Accumulibacter sp.: one gene and its partner. The protein of the gene in region 2 interacts with the protein of the main gene of each other region in a pairwise test. Links are inferred from orthologs where the notes say so. Each region holds a gene or a part of one and is shown on either strand. Other genes may lie near its edges. The genes, in order: aceE and V5B60_RS04685.

Region 1 (16,853 bases), 2.5 Mb from region 2 along the record:
ATGCCCGCTACGGAGGCAACAGCGCTGCCGTGGCAAGGTACCTCGACGGGACGATCGACGTCACGCACGTATTTGCGACCGACGGTTCCTTTGCCGCCGTGCGTGCAGACGGCTCGGTGGTCACGTGGGGAGAGCCTGCGTGGGGTGGCAATGCCGGTGCCCTTGGCAGCCCATGGGGCGACATCGTCAGCCTCGCCAACCCGCAGACCGACGACTGGTATGCACCGCTTGGTGCTGATGAGCACTTCCATTCGGCACCGTCTGGCAGCGACCGGACGGTGGTAACGAACGAGGACTCCCCCTACGCATTCTCCGTCGCCGATTTTCCCTTCACCGATCCGAGCGACATACCCGCCGACACGCTCGCCGGCATCCGCATCAGCACGCTCCCCGCCGCCGGCAGTCTGACCCTTGCGGGAGTCGCCGTCACCACCGGGCAGTCGATCGCTGCCACGGATCTCGCGGCCGGTTTGCTGGTTTTCACGCCCACCGGGAACGAAAACGGCGACAGCTATGCAAGCTTCACCTTCCAGGTGCGGGACAACGGCGGCATCGCCAACGGCGGAGCGGACCTCGACCCGACACCCAACCTCATCACCGTTGACGTCAGGCCACTGATCGGCACCGATGGCGATGATCATCTCGTCGGCGGTCCGCACGACAACCTCCTCGACGGCCGAGGTGGCAACGACACCCTCGACGGCGGTGGTGGCGCCGACACGCTCGTCGGCGGTGACGGCAACGACACCTATTACCTCGACCACGCCGGCGACAGCGTCAGCGAGACCAACGTCAACCCGGTGAGCGGCGGCACCGACCAGATCTTCAGCTACCTCGCCGCCATCACCATCGCCGCGAACGTCGAGAACGGGCGGATCCTCGCTCCCGGCGTCGCCAGCCTCAGCGGCAACGGACTCGACAACCTCATCGAGGCCGGCAGCGGCAACAACCTCCTCGACGGCGCCGCCGGCATCGATACCGTCAGCTACCTCTACGGCGCCAGCAGCGGCGTCAGCGTCAGCCTCGCCATCACCGGCGCGCAGGCGACCGGCGGCTCCGGCAGCGATACCCTGATCAGCATCGAGAACCTTGCCGGCTCGACCTACGCCGACCTGTTGCGCGGTGACGGCAACGCCAACATTCTTGCCGGCGCCCAAGGCAACGACTTTCTCGACGGCGGCGCCGGCAACGACACCCTCGATGGCGGCACCGGCAACGACACGCTGTGGGGCGGTACCGGCGCCGACAGCCTGCTCGGCGGCGACGGCAACGACGCCTACTACCTCGACCACGTGGGCGACAGCGTCAGCGAGACCAATACCAACCCGGCCAGCGGCGGCACCGACCAGGTCTTCAGCTATCTCGCCGCACACACCCTCGGCGCGAACGTCGAGAACGGGCGGATCCTCGCTCCCGGAGTCGCCAGCCTCAGCGGCAACGGCCTCGACAACCTCCTCGAGGCGGGCAGTGGCAACAACCTCCTCGACGGCGGCGCCGGCATCGATACCGCCAGCTACCTCTACGGCGCCAGCAGCGGCGTCAGCGTCAGCCTCGCCGTCGCCGGCGCACAGGCGACCGGCGGTTCGGGCAGCGACACGCTGATCAGCATCCAGAACCTTGGCGGCTCGACCTACGCCGACCTGTTGCGCGGCGACGGCAACGGCAACCGCCTTGCCGGCGCACAAGGAAACGACTTCCTCGACGGCGCCGCCGGCAACGACACCCTCGATGGCGGCACCGGCAACGACACGCTGTGGGGCGGCACCGGCGCCGACAGCCTGCTCGGCGGCGACGGCAACGACGCCTACTACCTCGACAACGTGGGCGACAGCGTCAGCGAGACCAACGCCAACCCGGCCAGCGGCGGTACCGACCAGGTCTTCAGCTATCTCGCCGCACACACCCTGGGTGCCCACGTCGAGAACGGGCGGATCCTCGCTCCCGGCGTCGCCAGCCTCAGCGGCAACGGCCTCGACAACCTCCTCGAGGCCGGCAGCGGCAACAACCTCCTCGACGGCGCCGCCGGCATCGATACCGTCAGCTACCTCTACGGCGCCAGCAGCGGCGTCAGCGTCAGCCTCGCCACCGCCGGCGCGCAGGCGACCGGCGGCTCCGGCAGCGATACCCTGGCGGGAATCGAGCACCTCACCGGCTCGACCTACGCCGACCTGCTGCGCGGCGACGGCAACGGCAACCGCCTTGCCGGCGCGCAGGGCAACGATTTCCTCGACGGGGGCGCCGGCAGCGACACCCTCGATGGCAGCGCCGGCAACGACACGCTGTGGGGCGGCACCGGCGCCGACAGTCTGATCGGCGGCGACGGCAACGACGCCTACTACCTCGACAACGTGGGCGACAGCGTCAGCGAGACCAACGCCAACCCGGCCAGCGGCGGTACCGACCAGGTCTTCAGCTATCTCGCCGCACACACCCTCGGCGCGAACGTCGAGAACGGCCGCATCCTCACTGCCGCCGCCGCGAACCTCGCCGGCAACGACCTCGCCAACTTCCTCGAAGCCGCCACCGGCAACAACGTTCTCGACGGCGCCGGCGGCAGCGACACCCTCAGCTACCTCTACGGCGCCAGCAGCGGCGTCAGCGTCAGCCTCGCGATCGCCGGCGCACAGGCGACCGGCGGTTCCGGCAGCGACACCCTGATCAGCATCGAGAACCTCACGGGCTCGACCTACAACGACCTGCTGCGCGGCGACGGCAACGGCAACATCCTCGCCGGCGCGCAGGGCAACGATTTCCTCGACGGTGGCGCCGGCAGCGACACCCTCGATGGCGGCGCCGGCAACGACACGCTGTGGGGCGGCACCGGCGCCGACAGCCTGCTCGGCGGCGACGGCAACGACGCCTACTACCTCGACAACGTGGGCGACAGCGTCAGCGAGACCAACGCCAACCCGGCCCGCGGCGGCACTGACCAGGTCTTCAGCTATCTCGCCGCCCATACCCTCGGCGCGAACGTCGAGAACGGCCGCATCCTCACCGCCGCCGTCGCGAACCTGACCGGCAACGGCCTCGACAATATTCTCGAGGCGGGCAGCGGCAACAACGTCCTCGACGGCGCCGGCGGCAGCGATACGGTCAGCTACCTCTACGGCGCTACCGGTGGCGTCAGCATCAGCCTTGCCATCGCCGGCGCACAGGCCACCGGCGGTTCGGGCAGCGACACGCTGATCAGCATCGAGAACCTCAGCGGCTCGACCTACGCCGACACCCTGACCGGCAACGGCGACGCCAACCGGCTCGACGGCGGCAACGGCAACGACACCCTCGACGGTGCCGCCGGCAATGACCTCCTCGCTGGCGGTCTCGGCAACGACAGCCTCGTCGGCGGCAGCGGCGCCGACATCTTCCGCTTCGACACCCTGCCGGATGCCGCCAGCAACCGCGACACGATCGGCGACTTCAGTGTCCTCGACGACACGATCGAACTCGAGAACGCCATCTTCACCTCGCTGCTGAGCCCCGGCACCCTCGCCGCAGGCTCGTTCCGATCCGGCGCCGGCCTCAGCAGCGCCGCCGACGCCGACGACTACCTGATCTACAACAGCAGCTCCGGCGCCATGTACTACGATGCCGCGGGCAACACGGGCGCAGCTCCGGTACACATCGCCACGCTCGCCCCGGGTCTTGCGCTGAGCAACCTAGATTTCGTCGTCACCTGAAGCTTGCGTATTTCGGTGACGGTAGATGGGTTTCTCTCGATCGTCGACTTCGGGGTCTGTCGCTTTACCGATCCGGCTCACCATCCTTTCCCGGTCAGAGCAGCACGCCGCGTGTCCGCCAACGAGCGGACGCGAACGGATCAGGCCACTTGCGGCAGCCTGACCATTCCACTGGAACCAGCTGCGTCCCTACCGTTTCTTCACCGCCGGCAGGTCGGTGCACACGCCCTCATAGACCTCGGCCGCCATGCCGATCGACTCGCCGAGAGTTGGATGCGGATGGATGGTGTGGCCGATGTCGGCGGCGTCGCAGCCCATCTCGATGGCCAGGCAGATTTCGCCGATCATGTCGCCGGCCTCGGTGCCGACGATGCTGCCGCCGATGATGCGATGCGTCGCCTCGTCGAAGATCAGCTTGGTGAAGCCCTCCTCGCGGCCGTTTGCCAGCGCGCGCCCGGAAGCGGCCCAGGGAAAGACACTCTTGCCGTAGGTGATCCCTTCGACGCGGCATTGCTCCTCGGTCTTGCCGGCCCAGGCGATCTCGGGGTCGGTATACGCGACCGACGGGATCTGCAGCGCATCGAAGCAGCGCTTGCTGCCGTGCGCCGCCTCGGCGGCGACATGCGCTTCATGCACGCCCTTGTGCGCCAGCATCGGCTGGCCGACGATGTCGCCGATGGCGAAGATGTGCGCCACGTTGGTCCGCTGCTGCGCGTCGACCGGGATGAAGCCGCGCTCGGTGACGGCGATGCCCGCCTTGTCGGCGGCGAGCCGGTTGCCGTTCGGCGCGCGGCCGACAGCGACGAGGACGAGGTCGAAGCGCTCGCTTTCGCCGCTGCTGTAGCTCACCTCGATACCTGCGGCGGTCGCTGACGCGGCAACGACGCCGGTGTTGAGCAGGATGCGGTCGAAACGGTGGGCGTTCTTCTTCTCCCAGACCTTGACCAGATCCCGGTCGGCGCCCGGCATCAGCACGCCGCCGAGTTCGACGACGGTGATGCGCGAGCCGAGCGCCGAGTAGACGCTCGCCATCTCGAGGCCGATGATGCCGCCGCCGACGACCAGCATGCGCTGCGGAATCTGCCGCAGTTCGAGGGCACCGGTCGAATCGACGACGCGCGGGTCGTCGGGCATGAAAGGCAACGCGATCGGCTGCGAGCCGGCGGCGATGATCGCCTTCTGGAAACGGATCAGCCTGCTGCCACCGGCGGCGAGCGCGACCTCGAGATGATTGGCGTCGACGAACTGGCCGACGCCCTGCACGACCTCGACCTTGCGCCCCTTGGCCATGCCGGCGAGACCGCCGGTCAGCTTGCCGACGACCTTGTCCTTGTGCGCGCGCAGCCGGTCGAGGTCGATGCTCGGCGCGCCGAAGCTGACGCCGCAGTCGCCCATGTGCTGCGCCTCTTCCATGACCGCGGCGACATGCAGCAGCGCTTTCGACGGGATGCAGCCGACGTTGAGACAGACGCCGCCGAGGGTCGCGTAACGTTCGACGAGAACCGTCTGCATGCCGAGGTCGGCACTGCGGAAGGCCGCCGAGTAACCGCCCGGACCGGCGCCAAGGACCAGCATCTCGCACTCGAGGTCGGCCTTGCCGCTGACCGGCGCTGCCGCCTGCGGCGCCGGACTGGCGCTCGCCAGCGACACTGTCTCAGCCGGTGCCGGCGCTGCCGCGGCCGCACCGGTGTCGATCACCGCCACCAGCGAGCCGGCCGAGACCCGGTCGCCGACGGCGACGCGGATTTCGCGGATGGTGCCGGCGACGCTGCTCGGCACGTCCATCGTCGCCTTGTCGGACTCGAGGGTGACGAGTGCGTCGTCGATCCGGACTGTGTCGCCGACGGCAACGCAGACGTCGATGACCGGCACGTCGTGGTAGTCGCCGATGTCTGGTACTTTCGCTTCAATGATCTGGCTCATCGTCTTGTCCCCGGTCAGAGCAGCACGCGCCGCATGTCGGCGAGCAACAGGGCGAGATGGACGTTGAAGCGCGTCGCCGCGGCGCCATCGATGACGCGGTGGTCGGCAGTGAGCGACAGCGGCAGGATCAGCCGCGGAGCGAACTCGCGGCCGTTCCACACCGGCTTCATGACCGACTTGTTGACGCCGAGGATCGCCACCTCGGGGGCGTTGACGATCGGCGAGAAAAGCGTCCCGCCGATACCGCCGAGGCTCGATATGGTGAAGCAGGCGCCGGACATCTCGCCCGGGGTGAGCTTGCCGTCGCGCGCCTTCTTCGCCAGCTCGCCGCTTTCGCTGGCGAGTTCGGCGACGGACTTCTGGTCGGCATTGCGGATCACCGGCACGACGAGACCATTCGGCGTATCGGCGGCGAAAGCGATGTGACAGTAGCGCTTGAGGATGAGATTGTCGCCGTCGAGCGAGCTGTTGAACTCGGGGAACTTCTTCAGCGCGACCGCGCAGGCCTTGATCAGGAAGGCGAGCATGGTGATCTTCAGTCCCGACTTCTCGTTCTCGCGGTTGACGGCGACGCGGAAGGCTTCGAGGTCGGTGATGTCGGCATCCTCGTGGTAGGTCACCGCCGGGATCATCACCCAGTTGCGCGCCAGGTTCTGCGCCGAGATCTTCTTGATGCGCGACAACGGGCTGACATCGACCGGACCGAACTTGGCAAAGTCGACTTTCGGCCACGGCAGCAGATCGAGGCCGCCGCCGAGCGACGCCGCGGCTGCCGGCGTCGGTGCCGTCAGGACGCCCTTGACATAGGCAGTGACGTCCTCCTTGAGGATGCGCGACTTCGGACCGCTGGGCGTCACCTTGCTCAGGTCGACGCCCAACTCGCGCGCCAGCAGGCGCACCGAGGGGCTGGCGTGCGTGCGCGAGCCGAGGGCAAGGCCGGCAAGCGGTGGCGCGGTGGGTACGGCCGTCGCGGCAACCGCTGCCGGCGCAACCGCAACCGGCGGAGCTGCCGGAACAGGCAGGGCTGCCGGAACAGGCAGGGCTGCCGGAACAGGCGGGGCTGCCGCAGCGACGGCTGTCGCCGCAGCGACTTCGGCCGCCTCGAGCACGACCACCACCACCCCCTCCGATACCTTCTCGCCGAGCGCGACGCGAATCTCGCGCACGACGCCCGCTGCCGGCGAGGGAACGTCCATCGTCGCCTTGTCCGACTCCAGCGTCACCAGCGCATCATCGACCTTGACGACGTCGCCGACGATGACGCAGAGGTCGATCACCGGCACGTCATGGTAGTCGCCGATGTCGGGGACTCTTACTTCGATCAGTTGACTCATCGCTCGCTCCCTCAGACCGTCGTCGGGTTGGGTTTGTTGACGTCGATGCCGTAGCGGGCGATCGCATGCGCGACCTTCTCGCGCTCGATCGTGCCCTCGTCGGCCAGCGCCTTGAGTGCCGCCACGGTGACCCAGCGCCGATCGACCTCGAAGAAATGGCGCAGCTTCTCGCGCGTGTCGGAGCGGCCAAAGCCATCGGTACCCAGCGTCACGTAGCGACGGTTGAGGAAGGGACGGATCTGCTCGGCGAACATGCGGACGTAGTCGGTGGCAGCGACGATCGGCCCGCGGGTGTCGCCGAGGCAGCGCTCGACGTGCGAGACACGCGGTTTCGCCAGCGGGTTGAGCATGTTCCAGCGCTGCACGTCAAGCCCGTCGCGTGCCAGCTCGGTGAAGCTCGGGCAGCCCCAGAGGTCGGCATCGATCCCCCAGTCGTTCTTCAGCAACTCGGCGGCGGCGATGACCTCGCGGAAGATCGTTCCCGAGCCGAGCAGCTGCACGCGCGGCGTCACCGGACGGGTGTCCGAAGACTGGCCGCGACGCAGCAGGTACATGCCCTTGATGATGTCAGCCTCGGCACCGGTGGGCATCTCGGGATGCTCGTAGTTCTCGTTCATCACCGTGATGTAGTAGAAGATGTCCTGCTGCTCCTGGTACATCCGCCGCAGGCCCTCACGCATGATGACGGCAATCTCGAAGGAAAAGGTCGGATCGTAGCTGAGGCAGTTCGGGATCAGGCTGGAGAGCACCAGCGAGTGGCCGTCCTCGTGCTGCAGGCCTTCGCCGTTGAGTGTCGTGCGACCGGCGGTCCCGCCGATCAGGAAACCGCGCGCGCGCTGGTCGGCGGCCGCCCAGCAGAGGTCCATCGTGCGCTGCAGGCCGAACATCGAGTAGCAGATGTAGAACGGGATCATCTGCACGCCATGTACCGAGTACGACGTCGCGGCGGCGATCCAGTCGCTCATCGCGCCGGCCTCGTTGATTCCCTCCTGCAGCACCTGGCCGTCCTTCGACTCCTTGTAGAACATCAGCTGGTCGTGGTCTTCGGGGACGTACTTCTGCCCTTCCTGGTTCCAGATGCCGACCTGGCGGAAGAGGCCCTCCATGCCGAAGGTGCGTGACTCGTCGGGAACGATCGGGACGACGTGCCGACCCACCTTCCTGTCCTTGAGCAGGATGTTGAGCAGGCGGACGATGGCCATCGTCGTCGACACCTCGCGCCCTTCGCCGGAAGCCTTGAGCAGAGCGTCGAAGGCAGCGAGATCCGGAATTTCGAGTGGTGCCGCGGCGCCACGCCGCTTCGGCAGGTAACCGCCGAGATCCATGCGGCGCTGCCGCATGTAGCTGAGTTCGGCCGAGCCCTCGGCAAACTTGAGGTACGGCAGTTCGTAGAGCTGTTCGTCGGCAACCGGCAGGCTGAAGCGGTCACGGAAACGCTTGATCGCCTCGAAATCGAGCTTCTTCTGCTGGTGCGAGATGTTCATGCCCTCGCCCGCCTGGCCCATGCCGTAACCCTTGATCGTCTTGGCGAGGACCAGCGTCGGCTGACCCTTGTGCTCGACGGCCGCTTTGTAGGCACTGTAGATCTTGAAGATGTCGTGGCCGCCGCGGTTCAGCGCCCACACCTGGTCGTCGGTCCAGTCGGCGACGAGTTCCTTCAGCTCCGGCGTGTTGAAGAAGTGCTCGCGGACGTAGGCACCGTCCTTCGCCTTGAAGGTCTGGTACTCGCCGTCGACGATCTCCATCATGCGCTGCTTCAGAACGCCCTTCTTGTCGCGCAGGAAGAGCGCGTCCCAATTGGTTCCCCAGATCAGCTTGATGACGTTCCAGCCGGCACCGCGGAAGGTGCCTTCGAGTTCCTGGATGATCTTGCCGTTGCCGCGTACCGGCCCGTCGAGCCGCTGCAGGTTGCAGTTGATGACGAAGATCAGGTTGTCGAGCCGCTCGCGCGCCGCCATGCCGATGGCGCCGAGCGATTCGACCTCATCGGTCTCGCCGTCGCCGAGGAAGGCCCAGACCTTGCGGTCGCCGGCCTCGATGAAGCCGCGACTGTCGAGATACTTCATGAAGCGTGCCTGATAGATCGCCTGGATCGGCCCGAGGCCCATCGACACCGTCGGGAACTGCCAGAAGCCCGGCATCAGCCACGGGTGCGGATAAGACGAGACGCCCTTGCCGTCGACTTCCTGCCGGAAGCAGTCCATCTGCTCGTCGGTCAGCCGTCCGAGCAGGTGCGCGCGCGCATAGACGCCGGGAACCGAATGACCCTGGAAGAAGATCAGGTCGCCGCCATGCGTCTCCGAGGGCGCGTGCCAGAACCACGAGAAGCCGACGTCGTACAGCGCCGCCGCCGAAGCGAAGGAGGCGATGTGGCCACCGACGTTGCTGTGCCGGTTGGCGCGGACCACCATCGCCATCGAGTTCCAGCGGATGTAATTGTGGATGCGGATCTCCATGTCGGCATTGCCCGGGTACTTCGGCTGCCGGTCGACCGGAATCGTGTTCACGTATTCGGTGGTCGCGCTGTAGGGAATGTCGATCCCCTCCTGGCGCGCCTGGGCGATCAGCCCCTGGATCAGGAAGTGGGCCCGCTCGGGCCCCTCCTGGTCGATGACGCCCTGCAGCGCGTCTTGCCACTCCTGGGTTTCCTGCGGGTCGGCGTCGCCGGCGGCGACCGACAGCGCGTTGTCGGGCAGAGCTGACATGAATGTGTCTCCTGGTCTACGGAATCGTGGGATGAATGATGCTTGCCTGCACGCCGAAACGACGCCACCTGCAAATGTAATACCTTGGGTTACCGCGTGGTACCGCAGCGCAACAATCAGTGCATCCCGGATTGTAAAACGTCCTTTTGCATTGTGCAATGCCGCACGCTGCGCTGCAACGGCAGTGCTGCCGCCTGACACTTGCGTTGACCACACGGACCGGCAGAAGTTGACCTGCGTCAACCGCGCCGGTGCCGGCGGCGGCTAAGGTTCTGCTTTTGTCGCAGGAAACCCTTATCAACGGGAGAGGCAATGAGCGCACACGCAGTGATGTCGACGCCGCCGGCGGCGGCCGGCAGCAGGCTCCTGATGTCGGGCAACGAGGCGGTCGCGCGCGCCGTCTGGGAAGCCGGGACGCGCGTCGCGGCGGCTTACCCCGGAACGCCATCGACCGAGATCCTCGAGTGCCTGGCCGGCTATCCGGATCTGTACTCCGAGTGGTCGGTGAATGAGAAGGTCTCGCTCGAGGTCGCTTTCGGTGCCGCCATGGCGGGATCGCGCAGCTTCTGCGCGATGAAGCATGTCGGCCTCAACGTCGCTTCCGACGCGCTGATGACGATGACCCTGACCGGCGTCAACGGCGGCCTGGTGATCGCCGTCGCCGACGACGTCGGCCTCTCGTCGTCGCAGAACGAGCAGGACTCGCGCTACTGGGGCCGCTTCGCGCATGTGCCGGTGCTCGAACCGGCCGACTCGCAGGAAGCGCACGACCTGACGCTCGCCGCCTTTGGGCTCTCAGAGCGTTTCGAGGTACCCGTGATCCTGCGCATGACGACCCGCATCTGCCACGTCAAGGGTGTCGTCACGACCGGCGAGCGCAACGCCCACAGCGCCGCCGGCTTCCGCAAGGACGTCGGTCGCTGGGTGATGGTTCCGAGCGCCGCCGGTCGCCGGCTGCCACTGATGTTCGAGCGCGAGCGCCGGCTGCGCGCCGAAGCCGAGGTGTCACCGCTGAACTTCGCCGAGCCTGGCAGCGACCGGCGGGTCGGCTTCGTCACCTCCGGACCGGCCTACATGCACGTGCGCGAGAGCTTCCCCGATGCGCCGGTGTTCAAGCTCGGCCTGTCCTTCCCGCTGCCTTTCGACAGCCTGCGCCGTTTCGCCGCCGAATGCGAGCGCGTGGTCGTCGTCGAGGAAGTCGAGCCGCTGGTCGAAAGCGAACTCCTGGCGCAGGGAATCGACGTCACCGGCAAGCGGATCCTGCCGCTGTCGGGTGAGTTGTCGCCGCAGGTGCTGCGACCGGCGATCGCCCGCCTGCTCGGCGAACCGGTGCCGGAGGACAGCGCGGCGGCGCCGATGGAAGTCTTTCCGCGGCCACCGACGATGTGCGTCGCCTGCCCGCACCTCGGGGTCTACTACACGCTGTCGCAGCTGCGCAACGTCACCATCTCGGGCGACATCGGCTGCTACACGCTCGGCTTCGGGCAACCCTGGAATGCCCTCGACGCCTGCATCTCGATGGGCGCCTCGATGGGCATGGCACTCGGTCTCGACAAGGGGCGCGGCGACAACGAAAGGGAGCGCAAGATCGTCGCCGTCATCGGCGATTCGACGTTCCTGCACATGGGCATGCAGGGCCTGCTCGACATCGTCTACAACCAGGGCAACGTCACCGTCCTGCTGCTCGACAACCGCGCCGTCGGCATGACCGGCGGCCAGGACAACCCCGGCAGCGGTCGCGACATCCATGGCAACGAAGCGCCACGGGTCGATTTCGTCCGCCTCGTCAAGGCGCTCGGCGTCCGCGACGAGCGGGTCCACCTGGTCAACGCCTATGAACTGCCGGTCCTGCTGAAGACCCTGCGCGAGGAGACGAAGATCCCCGAACCCTCGGTGATCATCACCAGCCAGCCATGCGTCCTGATCAAGGACTACCATGCACTGAAACCGTACATGGTGATCGACGAGCGCTGCACCGGCTGCGGCAACTGCATCGACGTCGGCTGTCCGGCGATCCACGTCACGCGCCGCGACCGCGTGACGAAAGCCAGCGGCCGCGAGGTCGACCTCGCCTTCGTGCGCATCGAGAGCGCCGCCTGCACCGGCTGCGGCCTCTGCCTGAAGCCCTGCGCGCCGGATGCGATCGTTCACGTCGACACGCTGTCGATGCCGATCAAGGTCGTCCGCAAGAATCCCGCACCCGTCCACAACGCCTAGCGACGCAGGCGACGGCAGCGGCCAGCGTTGCCGCCAGCCGCCGCCTGCCCGCCCATGCCGAGAGCTTCCGAAGCCGATGACCAGCAGATGCAAGTACGACACCACCAACATCCTCGTCGTCGGCACCGGCGGCCAGGGCGTCATGACCGCCACCGAGATCCTCGCCGAGGCGGCGATCGCCCTTGGCCATGACGCCAAGAAGACCGAGGTCGCCGGCATGGCACAACGCGGCGGCGTCGTCTCCTCGCACCTGCGCTTCGGCCAGAAGGTGCTGTCGCCGCAGATCAGTCCCGGCACGGCCGACTTGCTGCTCGGCTTCGAAGCCGCAGAGGCGATGCGCTGGCGGCACATGCTGCGGCCCGACGGCCTGGTGCTGATGAACACCGGCCGTCTCGTGCCGCCGATCGTCGAACTCGGCCTCTACGACTACCCGGACGACCCGGTGGCCGAAGTGCGCGCCGCCGGCACGCATGTGGTGTCCTTCGACGCTTCGGCGATTGCCCTCGAACTCGGTGAGATCCGGCTCGGCAATACGGTCATGCTCGGCGCCATCGCCGATCACCTGCCCTTCCCCGCCGAAGTGCTCGAGCAGTGCGTCCTGCAGCGCTTCGCGCACAAGAAGCCGGAGATCGTCGAGATGAACCGGCGCGCCTTCGCCGCCGGCCGCGCGGCTGCCGCCGATGCGTTGCGCGCCGCGCCTGATGCCGCCTGATCTGCGCTAGAATCGCAACCTTCCTGCACCGCTCCCCCGCCCCCGTTTCCCGGCCTCATCGGAAGAATCCACGTGACCGCAAGAATCCTCGACGGCAACGCGCTGGCGCAAAGCCTGCGCGCCGATTTCAAGACCCGCGCCGAAGCGCTGGCGGCGCGCGGCACCCGCCCCGGGCTGGCGGTGATCCTCGTCGGCGAAGACCCGGCGTCGCAGGTCTACGTGCGCAACAAGGTCAACGCCTGCGCCCAGGCCGGCTTCCACTCGGAGAAGATCAGCTACCCGCCGGACGTCGACCCGCAGGTGGTCTTCGACCGGCTCGCCGAACTCAACGCCGACCCGGCGATCCACGGGATCCTGGTGCAGTTGCCGTTGCCGAAGCACTTCGACAGCGACGCCGTACTGAAGGCGATCGCACCCGCCAAGGACGTCGATGGCTTCCACGCCGAGAACGTCGGCGCGTTGATGCAGGGTCATCCACGCTTCATCCCGTGCACCCCCTACGGCGTCATGAAGTTCTTCGCCGAAGCCGGCATCGACCTGCGCGGCAAGGAGGCGGTGGTCCTCGGCCGCTCGAACATCGTCGGCAAACCGATGGCGATGCTGTTGCTGCAGGCCAGCGCCACGGTCACCGTCTGCCACTCGCAGACGCGTGACCTCGCCTTCCACACCCGCCGCGCCGACATCCTCGTCGCCGCGCTTGGCAAGGCCCGCTTCGTCACCGCCGACATGGTCAAGCCGGGCGCGGTGGTGATCGATGTCGGCATCAACCGCCTGCCCGATGGCAAGCTCTGCGGCGACGTCGATTTCGCCGGCGTCAGCGAGGTTGCCGCGGCGATCACCCCGGTGCCGGGCGGCGTCGGACCGATGACCATCACGATGCTGCTCGCCAACACCCTCGAGGCGGCCGAACGGGAGGCCGGCTGATGTCTTCCGCTCGCGCGCCGCTGGTCGGCGTCGTCATGGGTTCCGATTCCGACTGGCCGACGATGCAGGCGGCTGCCGTCGTCCTCAAGGAGTTCGGCGTGCCGTTCGAGGCGCGCGTCGTCTCGGCGCACCGCACACCGGATCTGCTTTTCGAGTATGCCGGCGCAGCGGCAGCGCGCGGCCTGCGGGCGATCATCGCCGGCGCCGGCGGCGCCGCCCACCTGCCCGGCATGCTGGCGGCGAAGACGACGCTTCCCGTGCTCGGCGTGCCGGTGCAGTCGAAGGCCCTGTCCGGGCAGGACTCGCTGCTCTCGATCGTGCAGATGCCGAAGGGCATCCCGGTCGCCACCTTCGCCATCGGCGAGGCCGGCGCGGCCAACGCCGCGCTCTTCGCCGTCGCCATGCTGGCCACCGGCGACGCGATGCTGGCGCAGCGCCTCGCCGATTTTCGCCGCGCCCAGGCCGACAAGGTCATGGCGATGAAGCTGCCCGAGGTGTGAGCCGCTGCCGCGTTCGGTCTCCCCGAAGATGATCCTTCCGCCCGCAACGCTCGGCATGCTCGGTGGCGGCCAACTCGGTCGCTTCTTCGTCGCCGCGGCGCACGAGATGGGCTACCGCGTCTGGGTTCTCGACCCCGATCCGCACAGCCCGGCGGCGCTGCTCGCCGACCGCCACCTCCGTGCCGCCTACGACGACCATGCCGCGCTCGACGAACTCGCACAGGCCTGTGCCGCCGTCAGCACCGAGTTCGAGAACGTCCCCGCGGGCACACTCGACTACCTCGCCAAGTTCGTCGTCGTCCACCCGTCTGCGGCGGCGGTCAGCGTCTGCCAGAACCGCATCGCCGAGAAGGACTTCCTGCGCGACAACGGCCTGCCGCACGCGCGCTGCGTCACGGTGTTCGACGAGCAACAACTGCGACAGGCGGGTGACGAGCTGTTCCCGGGAATCCTCAAGGTCGCCCGCTTCGGCTACGACGGCAAGGGGCAGGCGGTCGTCGCCGACCGCCAGCAGGCGATCACCGCCTTCCAGCATTTCAAGGGCGAGAGCTGCGTGCTGGAAGAGAGGCTGCGGCTCGAGTGCGAGGTTTCGGTGGTGCTGGCACGCGACCAGGGCGGAGTGGTGTGCAGCTTTCCAACCGCCGAGAACAGTCACCGCCGTGGCATCCTCGACGTCTCGCTCGTCCCGGCGCGCGCCACCGCGGCGCTGCACGCGCGCGCCGCCGGACTGGCGGCGACGATCGCCGAGCACCTGGCTTACGTCGGCACGCTGGCGGTCGAGTTTTTCGTCGTCGACGGCGAACTGCTGATCAACGAGATGGCGCCGCGACCACACAACAGCGGTCACTACACGCTCGATGCCTGCATCACCAACCAGTTCGAACAACAGGTGCGGGCGCTCTGCGGTCTGCCGCTCGGCGACCCGCGGGCGCATTCGGCAGCGGCGATGGTGAACCTGCTCGGCGATCTCTGGTACGGCAGCGGTGTCGCCGGCCAGCACTACCGCGAGCCAGACTGGTCACCGCTGTACGCCTGGCCCGGCCTCAAGCTGCACCTCTACGGCAAGCACCACGCCCGCCCGGGCCGCAAGATGGGCCACTTCACGGTGCTCGCCGGTGACGTCGAGAGCGCCCGCGACATCGCCCTCGCGGCGCGCGCCGCGATCGGCATCAGCGATGCTCCCTGAAGCCGCCATCATCGACCATGCCGTCGTCCTGCTGCAGGCCGGCGAGCTCGTCGCCTTCCCGACCGAAACGGTCTACGGCCTTGGCGCCGACGCCGCCAACCCGTCTGCCGTCCGCCGCATCTTCGCCGCCAAGGGGCGCCCCGCCGATCACCCGCTGATCGTCCATCTGCCGGCCGACGGCTACCTTGACAACTGGGCGAGCGACATTCCGCGCCAGGCCTGGGAACTGACCGAAGCCTTCTGGCCCGGACCGCTGACGCTGATCCTCAAGCGCGCCCGCGGCGTGCCGAGCGCCGTCACCGGCGGCCAGGAGACGATCGGCTTGCGCGTGCCGGCGCACCCGCTGGCGCTGGCACTGCTGCGCGCCTTTGCCGAGGCCGGCGGCGGCCTCGGCGGCCTCTGCGGCGTCGCCGCGCCGTCGGCCAACCGCTTCGGCCGCATCAGCCCGACCGAGGCGGCGCACGTGCGCGCCGAGCTCGGCGACGCCGTGCGGCTGATCCTCGACGGTGGCCGCTGCGGTGTCGGCATCGAGTCGACGATCCTCGACCTCAGCCGCGGCGACGGCGCGGCGCCGCGCATCCTGCGTCCGGGAGCGATCACGCCGGAATGCATCGCCAATGTACTCGGTCGCCTGCCCGAGGTCGCCGGTCAGCCACCCGGTGCTGACGCCACGGCCATGCCGCGCGTGCCGGGAGCGCTGGCGGCGCACTACGCGCCGCTGACGCCACTGCGACTGCTGCCGGCAGCCGAGCTCGCTCACCTCGCCGAAGCGGTGACCGCGGGCCAAAGCTGCGCGCTGCTCTGCCACAGCCGGCTGCCGGAGACGCCCGCGGCGGCGCTGCTCGTTCGCCAGCTGCCAGCCGACCCGTCGCGCTACGCGCACGAACTCTACGCCGCGCTGCGCGAGCTCGATGCCGTGGGCGCCGACCTGATCCTCGTCGAGGAAGTGCCGTCGGACGCCGCGTGGGCGGCGATCGCCGACCGACTGCGGCGCGCCGCCCGCGGTGCTGGCGGGCAGGATCTCGAGCAATTGTCGTCGAACCCGTCCAGCGCGCTTTCCTTTCCGCGCTGCGCCGAGGAGTGATGCAGCCCCCGCAAGCATGGCCGACTCCGACGGCTGCCAACGACGTTCCGCCCGCGTGTGAGCACGATTCTTGCTGCGCACCGCAGGCGCAAAGCGTGGCTGCAGGCGAGCGAATGCATGACCGTGCGCGCGCGCAGCTGATAGGATTGCGGAACGGCAGCACTTGCTGGAGCAGTCCAGCCAGCGACTGGCGAATCTCCCTTCTCCCGCGCGCTGGCGAAGGGTCGGGGATGAGGGGAAGCGGTCATGACTTTCCTCAGCAGGGCTACCCCGTCCGTCATGACCGTTCGCTTACAGGAACCTCGCAATGGCTGTAGCCAGGCCCCAGGGAGTCAGTGTCCGAGTGGCGCTGCGTATCAAGTCGGCTCGACAACCCGCCGCTGAGCGCGAGATGCACAGCCCCGCCAACGGGGTCGAGCTCATGGTCGCGGCCTGTTGCCGTGCTCGAGGCTACCCGCACGCAGGTGTCGCAAAACGGCACGCTGGCCCACATCACCCGGCGAGGAAGTCCTTCGTGACCGAGCATCGTCAGACACTCCTCGCCCGACTGGGCTTCCGGTTTGGCATCAACGGCCCGCATGCTGCGCGCAC
Region 2 (11,509 bases):
AGAAGAAACGGCCGGCCGGTGTGCCGGTGTCGATTGAGTCGGTCAGGCTCTGGAACTGGACCCCTCGCTTGTGAAGCTGACCGACGAGGTCTACCAGGTTCTTGACGCTTCGACCCAAACGATCCAGCTTCCAGACGGTCAAGGTATCACCCTTGCGGAGATCCTCAAGCGCGCGCTCCAGACCGGGCCTGTCGGCACGGGTACCGCTGACCCGATCCTCGTAGATCTTCTCGCAGCCGACCTTGTTGAGTGCATCCCGCTGCAGGTCCAGATTCTGGTCGATCGTCGAAACGCGGGCGTATCCGATTAGCATTGGGTCTCTCCTATTCTCAAAACCCGTACGATTATACGCTTTCAAGAATTTAGTTTCGAGAATTGTTTTTGAGAAGAAGAAGCCCTGAGTTTGTCGTTTTCAGAAGACGGATGCACTGAACGTCAGAAGCCGACTGCACTATAGCAGCGGAGGGGTTGGATCCATCAGGCAACGACGGGCTGCTGCCGGCCACAAGCGGCCAGTAGGCTTCGCCCTAAAGCTGTCATTTGAACGGCTGCTTTCTTAGTTTCTGCCTCCACCCAAGCGGAGCATCAGTCAGCAGTTTCAGCCACTCCACCACCCAGTGCTCGGTATATTGCAATGAAGCGAAGCTGCGTGCGCCCCTGGCTTGCAACAACGTCACGCCTTGCTTGAATGTCGGTACGCTGGGCGTCGATAACATTGAGGTAATCGACCAACCCGGCACGCTCCCGAGCTTGTGCCAACTGATAGACATCAGCACTGCTTTGAGCCTTAACAAGAAGGCGCTGTTGCCGTTCCTGTTCTGCTGCATAGGACGTCAATGCATCGTCAACTTCCTGCCAAGCCCTCAATACCGTCCGTTGAAATTCGATAGCAGCTTCCTGCTGGCGCAGTTCTCGTAGCGTCACGGTGGCACGACGGCGGCCACCATCGAAAATCGGCAAATCCAAACTCGGACCGATAGACCAGAAGCGGCTACCCCAATCACCAAACTTGCCAGCTTCGTAGGAATCCAAACCGAAGCGAAGACCAAGGCGAACACTAGGATAAAGCTGGGCCTGGGCTTCGCCTATCGCCGCAGTTGCCTGATGTAAGCGCGCTTCGGCCGCACGAATGTCAGGGCGTCGACCGGCCAACTCAGATGGCACGCCGAGCTTGTATTGAGGCAACACCATTGCCGCGGCAGGAGCACTCTCGGCGGCCAGCTCTTTGGCCAAATCACCGGGGCGCAGCCCGAGAAGCAGGCAAATACGGTTCTTGGACTGTGCCTCCTGTTCAAGTAGCGGGGGCATCTGTGCCTCAAGGTCAGCCAGTTGCAGCCGCTGGCGCTCAAGGTCCAAATCGTTGGCGAGTCCATGCTTGCTCCTAGACTCCATCATAGATGTCCGCTCGCGCAGGGCCGTGATGTCGTCCCGCGTCAATTTCAACAGGCGTTGCGTTGTGCGCAGGTCGATATAGGCCATCGCCAAGTCGCTGGAGATGACGAGTCTGGTCTGGTCAAGTAATGCCAACGAATTGGCGATGTCTGCATCAGCAGCCTCAACCGCTCGGCGCACACGTCCCCACAGGTCAATTTCCCAAGACGCATCGAATCCGCCTTGGTAGGAGGTGTAAGGCTCGGATAGTGATTTGGCAACCGCATCCCGATTATTCGGCGCCATTACGTCCAGCACCCGGTCCCCCGCCGCGTATTCGCTCTGCCGCTGGCGAATTGCGCCACCCTGGAGTTTGACTTCGGGGACTTGCTGGCTAGCAGTGACACTCCTCTGAGAGCGTGCCTGTTCATAGTGAAGCATTGCAGTCTTCAAGTCTGGGCTGGACTCAAGCACGCGGGTTTCCAACTGGTCCAGCACGGAATCCTGAAATGCAGCCCACCACTTATGCTCGGGGGCTCCCTGCATCCCCTCGTTCCTGGGCAATTCTTTGCTCGAGCTCGACCATAAAGACCAAGTGGCCGGAGACAAAAGCTCCGGTGCCTTATAGTCAGGGCCAACGGCTGCACATGCCGACAATAGAATGCTCGTGCTCAGGAGCCACAGCGACCGATGCACACGCAAGGTTAAGGTGTTCTTCATTGCATTCCCCTTAGGTCAGCCGATTTCGGAAAAGCCATGCGGCAACGGGAAGCGTTATCGCGGCTATCACCAGCATCGGGACAAAATCCATTCCTACGTCCTGCCAACCAGCACCCTCCAGATAGACCCGGCGAACCAGGTCGATGGCGAATCGCAACGGGTCGGCGTAAGTCAGAATCTGTAGTGCGGTAGGCATGTTGCCAACGGGCGTGACGAGCCCGGACAACAGGATGAGCGGCATGATGAGTACGAAGGCGTAAACCATTGCCTGGTGCATATTCAGGGACAGCGCCGAGATGGAGAGACCAATACCAACGCAGGCCGTTGTAAAGGCGACAAGCCCCACATAGAGCACAACCAAGGACCCCTGGAACGGAATCCGGAACCAGAACAGCGCCACGCAGAAAACCAGGCTTGCCTGCACCAGTCCGATAGTGATGGCCGGCGACGCCTTGCCAATCAAAATCTCCATGGGTCGCAGTGGCGTCACGAGCAGTTGGTCGAACGTGCCCTGTTCACGCTCACGGGCCACCGACAATGCGGCCAACAGCAAAGTTTGAATCATGCTCAGGGAAGCAATCAGGGCGGGAACGATGTTCCACCGAGATTCCAGGTTGGGATTGAACCAGGCTCGGATTTCAATGTTGACGGGTGGACGTACCGCGTTGGGTAGTGAAGCGTTGAATTGGCCAATCAGGGTGCTCAGGTGGCCAGCCGCCATATTGGCAGTGGTCGAGTTACGCCCATCGAGAATGAGCTGAACAGGTGCGCTACCCGTTGATGCTAGTTTCGCGTCGAAGTCGGGCGCGAAGTGGAGAACCAGCAGCGCCTCGCCATTGTCGATAGCACGAGCAATATCGCTTGAATTGCGCAGCGTCGCCGCCCGTACAAAGACCTTTGAGCCCTCCAGACGAGCCAGCAGATTTGTCGAGGCTGCGCCATGACTCTCATTTAGAACGGCGTATCGCACATGATTGAGGTCGTAGGTGGCCGCGTAACCGAAGACCAGCGACTGGATAACAATCGGGACGATGAGAATTACCCGGATGGCGGGGTCCTTCAAAATCGCCAAGACTTCCTTGCGGAACAGGAAGGAGATTCGGCGAAGAGAACCAGTAATGGATTCGAGCAGAGTCATCATCGGTCCAATGTCTTCTTGGTTCGTAGACGCGCGCCCGTGATGAGCACGGCAAACTGCACGACAAGGATTGTCCAGTCGCGCACGATTAGGTTGAGGTTGTCGCCGGCCAGGAAGCTCATGCGCGCCAGTTCAACGTAGTAGGTTGCAGGCAGGATGGACGCGACCTTCTGGATGCCGGTCGGTACGTTGTGCAGGTCAAACAGGAAGCCGGAGAGCATCAGGGCCGGCAGGAAGGTAATGATGACGGCGACCTGGCTTGCAAGAAACTGATTGCGGGCGGCCGCTGAAATCAACAACCCCAGACTCAGTGCGACCATCAGATAAAGCATTGAACTGACCATCAGCACCCAGAGCGAACCGTGAAGCGGCACATGGAACAACCCCCGGGCGGCGACCAGGCAGAGCGTCAGCCCTCCCATACCCACCGCGAAGTACGGGATGATTTTGGCGAGCAGTATTTCGAGGGAACGCACCGGGGTGACGAAAAGGGCCTCCATCGTTCCGCGCTCCCATTCCCGGGCGATGACCATCGAGGTTAGGAATCCGCCAACCAGGGTCATGATGAGGACTATCAGCCCAGGAACCAGATACCAGGTGCTCGAATTGGCCGAGTTGAACCAGAGACGGTCAACAAGCTCCACGCCTGGAGCAGCACTGACCCTGCCGGCGCTATCGGCGCGGCGCTTGTTCCATCCATCAATGGCTGCGGACACATAACCACGAAGACTGGCGGCCGTCGCTGCATCCGTTCCATGGACGACAAGCTGTACCGTTCCTCGGCCCTGAGCCAGTTGCCGAGAAAAGTCGGAGGGGATGCGGACAATGCCGTCGACCTGGCGGCCACGCATCAGGGCTTCCGCCTCGGCCATCGTCGTGACGTAACGAGGGGCGATGTAGTCCGAGCCACGCAATCCCGCCACAACATCGCGCGCCATGGGCGCGCCATCTTCCAGGACGATGGCGACTGGCGCATTCCGAATATCGAGCGAGAGTCCGTACCCGAAGAGCAGTATCAGTGCGATGGGCAGGAAGATACCTATCGCCAGGTTGCTCTTGTCGCGTATCAGCTGGCGAAACTCCTTGATGGTGAGCGCCCTGAGCCGTCGCCAAAAATGACTCAAGTTTCGTGGGAGCCAAGTCGATTGGGTTTGCATCATCAGGCCTCCACCGCATTGAAGCCGGTCTGCCTGCTTTCGCGCGCCTTCTTGATAATCTCCAGGAACGCCTCATTCATGTTCGCCGCACCAGAAGCCTGGCTGCGAACTTCGTGAGGTGTTCCAATCGCCAGCAAGCGCCCGGCATCCTGGATGACGATGCGGTCGCAATACTCAGCTTCCTCCATGAAGTGCGTCGTCACGATGATGGTGGTGCCTTCGGCAGCAAGCGTCGTGATGCGCCGCCAGAAAGCGCGACGAGCGAGTGGGTCGATGCCACTTGTAGGCTCGTCGAGAAAGAGAATCTCGGGGCGATGTATCAGGGCCGTGGCCATGGCCAGCCGCTGTTTGAAACCGCCGGGAAGCTCACCGCTTCGTTCGTCTTTCTTTTCCCGCAGCTGAAATTCGTCTAGCGCTCGCTCTACCTGGGCATACAGCTCCTGTCTGCCCAAGCCATAGGCGCCTCCGAAGAACGTGAGGTTTTCGGTGACGGACAGATTTCCATACAGGGCAAACTTCTGGGAGACATAGCCGATGCGAGCGCGAGCAGGTGCTCGGGCGGTTCTCAGGTTGAAACCCGCCACCTCGAGGAAGCCACTGGTCGCCGGGAGCAGGCCGCAAAGCATGCGGAATGTGGTCGTCTTCCCCGCGCCATTGGGCCCGAGTAGACCGAAGATTTCGCCTCGGCGAACGCTGAACGAGGTACTGGCAACCGCTGTAAAGCTGCCAAATTGGCGAACCAGGTCGCGGACCTTGATTAACTCGATTGGGTCCTTCGTGTCGAGCTGTACAGACGAATTCTTGGTCTCAACCGCATCCTCGTGGCCGTCCTGGGTCGCACGCTCGCGCAGGAGGGTCATCACTCCATCTTCGAGGCGGGAGGGAGTGGCCTCGCATCGAGCTCCCAGAAGTATTCCTTCAAGGTCACGAGGCTCCGTGCCCCCAGCCTGGATAAAGCGCACCGCGCCGCTTTCCGGCACAGCATCGAGAACATGCCTCTTATCGTCGATAAGTCTCGCCTGTAGCGTCCTGGCCAACTCACCTTCCCGCGGATAGGCAACAAAGCAACGGCCCTTGGCCGGCCGGCACAGTTCATCCGGTGTGCCCTGGGCTAGCACTTGCCCTTCAGTCATTACGATGACGTGCTTACAACGCTCTGCTTCGTCCATGTAAGCCGTGCTCACAATCACCGGAAGACCTTCTTCCTCGACTAGCTGCTGCACGATGCGCCACAACTCACGGCGGGAGAGCGGGTCAACGCCGACGGTCGGTTCGTCGAGAAGAAGTAGCCGGGGGGAACGTACCAGCGTGCAGGCCAACCCAAGCTTTTGCTTCATGCCGCCCGATAGATTTCCTGCCAGGCGATTGGTGAATGCGGCCATGTCTGTCATGGACAGCATGCGGTCAAAGCGTTCTCGACGCTCATCCATTGGTACGCCGTGCAGGTCGGCATAGAGATTAAGGTTCTCCATGACGCTCAGGTCTTCATAGAGGCCAAAGCGTTGAGGCATGTAGCTGATGAGGTCTTGTACCTCCTGGGGCTTGGCGGCCACATCAATGCCCAGTGTGTAGAGGCTCCCTGAATCCGGCTTCATCAGACCAGCGATTAACCGTATGAGTGTGGTCTTGCCCGCGCCATCAGGCCCCACGAGGGCGGTGAGCTGCCCTTTGGGAATCGAGAGGGTGATGCCGTTCAATGCCGGCCCGCCAACCGCTCCTTTGAAGCGTTTGACGACATCCTTTGCATCAACGGTGAGAGCAGTTGTGGTCATGATTTTCCGAGTGCCTCGGGGTGATTAGGCGCCAAGCGGACAGTGGCTGGCATGCCCAGCCGTAGCTGGTCGTCAGGGTCCTTGACCAGTACGCGGACCTCATAGACAAGGCTCGTTCGTAGCTCTTCCGTTTGGACGGGTTTGGGCGTGAATTCCGCTACCGAGGAGATATATCCAACCTCCCCGGCGATGGATGCGTCAGGAAGTCCGTCTATTTTGACCTCAGCCGGCATCCCTGGCCGGACACGGGCAAGCTGCGCCTCATTTACGTAAGCGCGTATCCATTTGGGTTGCACGATGGCCAAGGCGTAGACCGGTTTTTGCGGCGACGCCATGTCGCCCGGCTCGGCTAATCTGGAACGCACGACGGCATTGGTCGGAGCTTTCAATTCAGCCAGTGAAATGCGATGCCGGAGTAAAGCCAACGACTCTTCCGATGCCTTGAGCTGGGCTGCCGCCTGCTCGATGTCTTCAGAGCGCGGACCTAATTTGGCGAGGCGTAGGGCCATTGATTGGTCTTCAACTTTTGCACGAGCCGCCTTTAATGTCGCTGCGGCCCGGTCCAATTCCTGGCGGCTAACGCCTCGACCATGAGTTTCCTCTGCGATGGATTGCATCCGCTGGAAATCCAGCTCGGCCAACTTTGCATCGGTAGTAGCAGCATCCACCCGGGCCTGCGCCTGACCTATTTCTTCCGGGCGCGAACCGTTGCGTAAGCGCAGCAAAGCCTTCTTGTTTACCTCGATTTGAGCCTCGGTCTGAGCCGCCTGAAGCTCGAGCGTGCGAGTGTCGAGCACCGCCAGAACTTGGCCAGCTGTGACCTTCGCCCCTTCCTCAACCCGCATTTCAACAATGCGCTCGCTGTCCTGGAAGGCCAGTGAAACCTGACGGATGTCGACGTTGCCAAGCAGCGTGATGTCGTTCTTCTGCGAGGAGTTTCCGCTCCACAGCCAAGCGCTGACACCAACGACTCCAACAACTGCTATCGCAACTCCGGCGAGAATTTTCCGGTTCATATTCGATGCTCCTGCGCTTGACGTTCTCGATAGACGCACTATATTCAAATTCAATTTGAATTGCAACTATGGTAGCATTCAGGAATCAATAAAGGGTTGGAGACTATGACTGGACGTAAGAGAGCAGCGCGTGCCGATGGAGATGCAACTCGAGCCCGCCTCCTGGAAGTTGCCGGGCAGCTATTTGCACGACTTGGCTATGCAGGGGCCGCAAACAAAGCGATTTGCGAAGCGGCCGGAACAGACCTTGCCGCCATCAACTACCACTTCGGCGGCCGCGACGGGTTGTATCAAGCAGTTCTCTTCGAAGGATATGAGCAACCGATTAACCTTCAGAAGCTCAAGGAAATTCACGCTCGGCAGGATTCTGCGGAGAACAAACTATCCGCAGCCATCGACATGATTGTCGACCGGCTTTACGACGAAGGGGGCTGGCATGGACGTGTATTCGCCCGGGAGTTGGTTGCACCTTCTACCCACCTAGCAGCCCTCGTTCGAGAAGGGGTGATGCCGCGCTTCAAGCTCATGAGCGACATCCTTTCGGAAGTTACTGGATTCAGCGCACAGGACCCGGCGTTGTTGCGGTGCGTTCTGAGCGTCATCGCACCGATGCTGATGATGCTGGTAGTGGACCGCGATACGCCTACTCCATTTCGCGCATTGATGACGCGGCCCGCAGATGAACTCAAAAGCCATCTCAAGCATTTTGCTTTGGCAGGATTACTGGCCACCAAGGAGCAAGCCAGCCGCCGAGGTAGCTAACGCTACACCGCGACGCTACTCCAGACCGGTCGTTGCGTCACCAAAGCATAGACTGACCGCTCAGGGTCGACACCGGTAATCGGATCGTTGCCGCACTGAACAGCGCCCCGTTCCAGGTCGCCTCCATTTATGCGGCTGAACCGAGGGAGAGCAGCTTTACGCCGTCTGGCCGCAGTTCGCCCTTGGGCGACACGTGCCGGTAGAGCGTCTGCCGGGTAATCCCGAGTTCTTCGCAGAGATCGCCCACCTTGGTTTCCGGTTGCCCCATGCTGGCCATCGCCAGGCGTAGCTTGGCGGCGGTCATCTTGAAGGGGCGCCCCCCTTTCCTGCCGCGAGCGCGCGCCGAGATAAGTCCAGCGACTGTTCGCTCGGAAATCAACTCACGCTCGAACTCGGCCAGCGCGGCAAAAATACCGAACACAAGCTTGCCGGCGGCAGTCGTCGTGTCGACCGCCGCACCGTGACCGGTCAGGACCTTCAGGCCCACGCTACGCGCAGTTAGGTCGTGCACGGTGTTGATCAGGTGGCGCAGATCACGGCCAAGCCGATCGAGCTTCCACACGATCAGCGTGTCCCCTTCACGAAGCGCCTTCAGGCAAGCAGCCAACCCTGGGCGATCATCGCGCCTGCCCGAGGCCAGATCCTCGTAAAGGTGCGCAAGGCTCACACCAGCGGCGATGAGCGCATCGCGTTGCAAATTGGTGGACTGGGATCCGTCCGCCTTCGATACCCGCATGTAGCCGATCAGCACCTTTTCACCCGTCACGTATACGTTCGATTATGTGACAGTGTGAGCCAGAAAGCTCTGGCCGTCAAAATTTGTCACTTAACCCGTAATTTTGTCTAAGACATGCAAAGGGTTCATCAGGCTCATAATGTGACAGAAATTCCGGAGGGATGCCTTCCTCCGCGAAGGTGGCGCGCAACTGTTCCAAGGAAGCCGGGTCGCGCCGACCATAGGAAGCCAACGCGAACAGCGAGCGTGCCGTCTCGGGGTTGTGCCGCGCTTCAATGATGGCCTCGTCGATGGCCTGGACTGCACGCTGCCAGTGATTGATGGGTTCTGGCTTCGGCGCTTTCGTCGGTAGGCCGCTGGTGAACCCGGTTTGGGGCTCGGACCAGAATAGCTTTGCCTGCTCGCCTGGCGGGCTTATGTCCCTCACCTCAATCAAGTTGATTGCCGTTGCCGCCGCCTCCAGCATCTGCAATCGTACTGCCGGGTTCAGGGTTTCATACGGTCGCCACAGACTTTGCCCAGCACGCAGCGGATGCCCGCAGCTTTCCCAGACTTGGCGGAGATACCCCGCGCAGGTTCCACACGCGGAAAGTGGGGTGTTCAGCTCATCGAGCAGCGTGCGTAGCAGCCGAAACCACAATCCGGCGTGGATGCGCCGGCGCGGCAGCTCCACATACCCCATGGTCAGCGCCTGCCAGGTGCGCCGGTCCATCGCCGCAATCGGGTCGCTGGCGGTGCGTGGGGCGGCATCGGCATTCTCCCAGCCGAGAAAACGCCCTGGCACGCCCCAATAGGATTCCAGCCAGCAGCCATGCAGCGGGCAGCTCAGCATCAGGGGCAGCTTCCACACGAGCAGTACGGCTTGGTTCTCCGGATCGTTCAGGCAGAGCGGACAGGCGCGGTGTATCGGCTGGCTGGGGAGCCAGGCACGCCAGCTCGTGATGGATCGCGTCTTACGGCGGAGTCTTGGCAGCAGCACCGAGAGCTGAAACGCATAGGTTTCCAATGCGTCTGGAATCTGATCATCAAGGCTGTCCAGTAGCCAAGGCACCCAGCCGGCGAAGCTCATACTGCGCAGCCGGTCCAGCTCGATGCCGCTCCGTTGGGAAAGCATCGCCAGCAGCGAGAGTGGTGGCACGGTGTCTAGGTCATCGACGTGGCCGTGACCAAGATCGTGCTCCAGTAGGTCGGGCACCTCCATGTGATAGCAAAGGGCCACGCGGTTGAGCCATGAGGACAGCGCCTCGCCTTCTTTCGGGGCGGGATGCAGCGGCCAGCGTGGTGCCGGCTTCACATCAATTCCCGCTCGAACTGGCGTCGCCGCTCGCTGGGGCCGGTGTAATCGGCCATGCTGAGCGTGCGGTGGTTGATCGCTTCCTCGCCGCTCTCCACGGCGGCAATGGCCGCCGCCATCAGCAGGTGCGCCAGCTCGCCGATGGTGCCCTCGCTGCGCGCGAGCAGGTAACGGGCCATGTCCGCCGTGGCAATCGGCGAGGATCGCCGCAGCGGGAGCGAGGCGGCGAAGCTGGCCAGCAGCGAACAGCAATCGTCGTTGTCCTCCCACACCGGCAGCATCATCGGCTCGAAGCGGTTTTCCAACTGGTCATCCGAACGGATCGCCAGGTAGGCGTCGCGCGTGCCGACCCCGACCAGCGGGATGCGCAACTCGTTGCCGAGGAAACGCAGCAGGTTGAGAAATTCCCGACGGTTGACGCTGTTGCCGGCCAGGACGTTGTGCAGCTCGTCGATGACCAGCATGCGCACCCCGACCTTGCGAAGCAGTGCCAGCGCCAGTTGCTCCATTTCCGGCAACCGTGGGCGCGGACGCAGTGGCGCACCCATCGCGGCGAGCAGCGCGACATAGAAGCGCATCACCGACGGTTCGGACGGCATCTGCACGACCAGCACCGGGATGTGTTCCTGGTCGGCGTCAGAACTGGCCGGATGCGTGCGCCGGAACTTTTCGATGATCATCGACTTGCCGTTGTTGGTCGGGCCAACCAGCAGCAAGTTGGGCATGCGTTGTTTGTTCGGCCACGCATACAGCGTTTCCAGCCTGTTCAACGCTTCGACCGCGCGGGGGTAGCCAATCCAGCGGTCGGCGCGGATACGCTGCACGCGCTCGTCCGCTGGCAGACGGGCCAGACCCTGCGCCGCCGGCAGCAGGTGAGACAGGTCGATAATGGGATATTCGTCCACGGCTACCACTCCTCGATCTGGTCGAACGGTTTGGCCGGCGGCAGGTTGTCGGCCTGCGGGTCGGTAATGTCCGTTCCCGGCGGAACGGGCTTGTCCGGCCGAGCGGATGCTTTGAGGTGTTGCCGACGATCCGCGTCACGCCGAGCCTTGCGTGTGGCCTTCTGCGCGGTGGTCACGATCTCGCGCATCTGGCCGATCATGCGGAACAGCACCGACTCATCCACCTGTTCGCGCCCTTGCTGCCGCAATTTCGCCAATGCTTGGCGTTGCTCCCAGAGGGTGACAGCCGGGTGCGACAAGGTACGGTAGGGGATTTCCAGGTAGTGCTGACCCTCCGGTTCCAGCACCCAGATACGGCTGATGTCGCGCGGGTCGCGCCGGATCAGGAAAGAGGGCTGGCGGTCGCGCCGTGCGATCCAAGGTTTGAGCGCGTCGGCGTAGTAGTGGATGTGGTCGATGACGAAGCCGGTGCGGGTCAGCGTGCGGCGGAGGATGGGCAGAAAATCGACCAGGAAAGCCGTGGCGCGGGTAACGACTGCTGGCACACCGATGCGCGCCACAGCCTCGGCCCAGCGCGCGGCCGGCGGCTGAAGCAGGCCGTTGTGCACGGAGCCGTGATAGGTGCCGACTGCCAGTGC

What was found.
Region 1: the proteins of V5B60_RS04685 (region 2) and aceE interact in binary tests that used the Escherichia coli proteins (3 or more experiments, as listed by UniProt). The link is inferred for Accumulibacter sp. from one-to-one orthologs.

Annotation. Positions count from the first base shown.
Region 1 is NZ_JAZKUG010000001.1:3,610,145-3,626,997, reverse strand. Bases 6,746-9,950 are described here. They hold aceE (pyruvate dehydrogenase (acetyl-transferring), homodimeric type), read right to left. Parts: upstream 9,640-9,950; coding sequence 6,946-9,639; downstream 6,746-6,945. Other genes in these bases: aceF (dihydrolipoyllysine-residue acetyltransferase), read right to left, coding at 6,746-6,934. Outside these bases: V5B60_RS15975 (DUF4347 domain-containing protein), read left to right, coding at 1-3,677; lpdA (dihydrolipoyl dehydrogenase), read right to left, coding at 3,867-5,600; more of aceF, read right to left, coding at 5,615-6,745; V5B60_RS15955 (thiamine pyrophosphate-dependent enzyme), read left to right, coding at 9,952-11,856; V5B60_RS15950 (indolepyruvate oxidoreductase subunit beta), read left to right, coding at 11,933-12,568; bifunctional methylenetetrahydrofolate dehydrogenase/methenyltetrahydrofolate cyclohydrolase FolD, read left to right, coding at 12,641-13,492; purE (5-(carboxyamino)imidazole ribonucleotide mutase), read left to right, coding at 13,492-13,992; V5B60_RS15935 (5-(carboxyamino)imidazole ribonucleotide synthase), read left to right, coding at 14,021-15,178; V5B60_RS15930 (L-threonylcarbamoyladenylate synthase), read left to right, coding at 15,168-16,262; V5B60_RS15925 (hypothetical protein), read left to right, coding at 16,777-16,853. UniProt on the Escherichia coli protein: Component of the pyruvate dehydrogenase (PDH) complex, that catalyzes the overall conversion of pyruvate to acetyl-CoA and CO(2).
Region 2 is NZ_JAZKUG010000001.1:1,080,652-1,092,160, forward strand. The notes cover bases 3,774-6,773. They hold V5B60_RS04685 (ATP-binding cassette domain-containing protein), read right to left. Parts: upstream 6,159-6,773; coding sequence 4,389-6,158; downstream 3,774-4,388. Other genes in these bases: V5B60_RS04680 (ABC transporter permease), read right to left, coding at 3,774-4,389; V5B60_RS04690 (efflux RND transporter periplasmic adaptor subunit), read right to left, coding at 6,155-6,773. In the rest of the region: V5B60_RS04665 (recombinase family protein), read right to left, coding at 1-313; V5B60_RS04670 (efflux transporter outer membrane subunit), read right to left, coding at 586-2,091; V5B60_RS04675 (ABC transporter permease), read right to left, coding at 2,102-3,232; more of V5B60_RS04680, read right to left, coding at 3,229-3,773; more of V5B60_RS04690, read right to left, coding at 6,774-7,174; V5B60_RS04695 (TetR/AcrR family transcriptional regulator), read left to right, coding at 7,280-7,936; V5B60_RS04700 (recombinase family protein), read right to left, coding at 8,064-8,687; V5B60_RS04705 (TniQ family protein), read right to left, coding at 8,749-9,966; V5B60_RS04710 (TniB family NTP-binding protein), read right to left, coding at 9,963-10,871; V5B60_RS04715 (Mu transposase C-terminal domain-containing protein), read right to left, coding at 10,874-11,509. UniProt on the Escherichia coli protein: Part of the ABC transporter complex YbhFSR that could be involved in efflux of cefoperazone. Probably responsible for energy coupling to the transport system.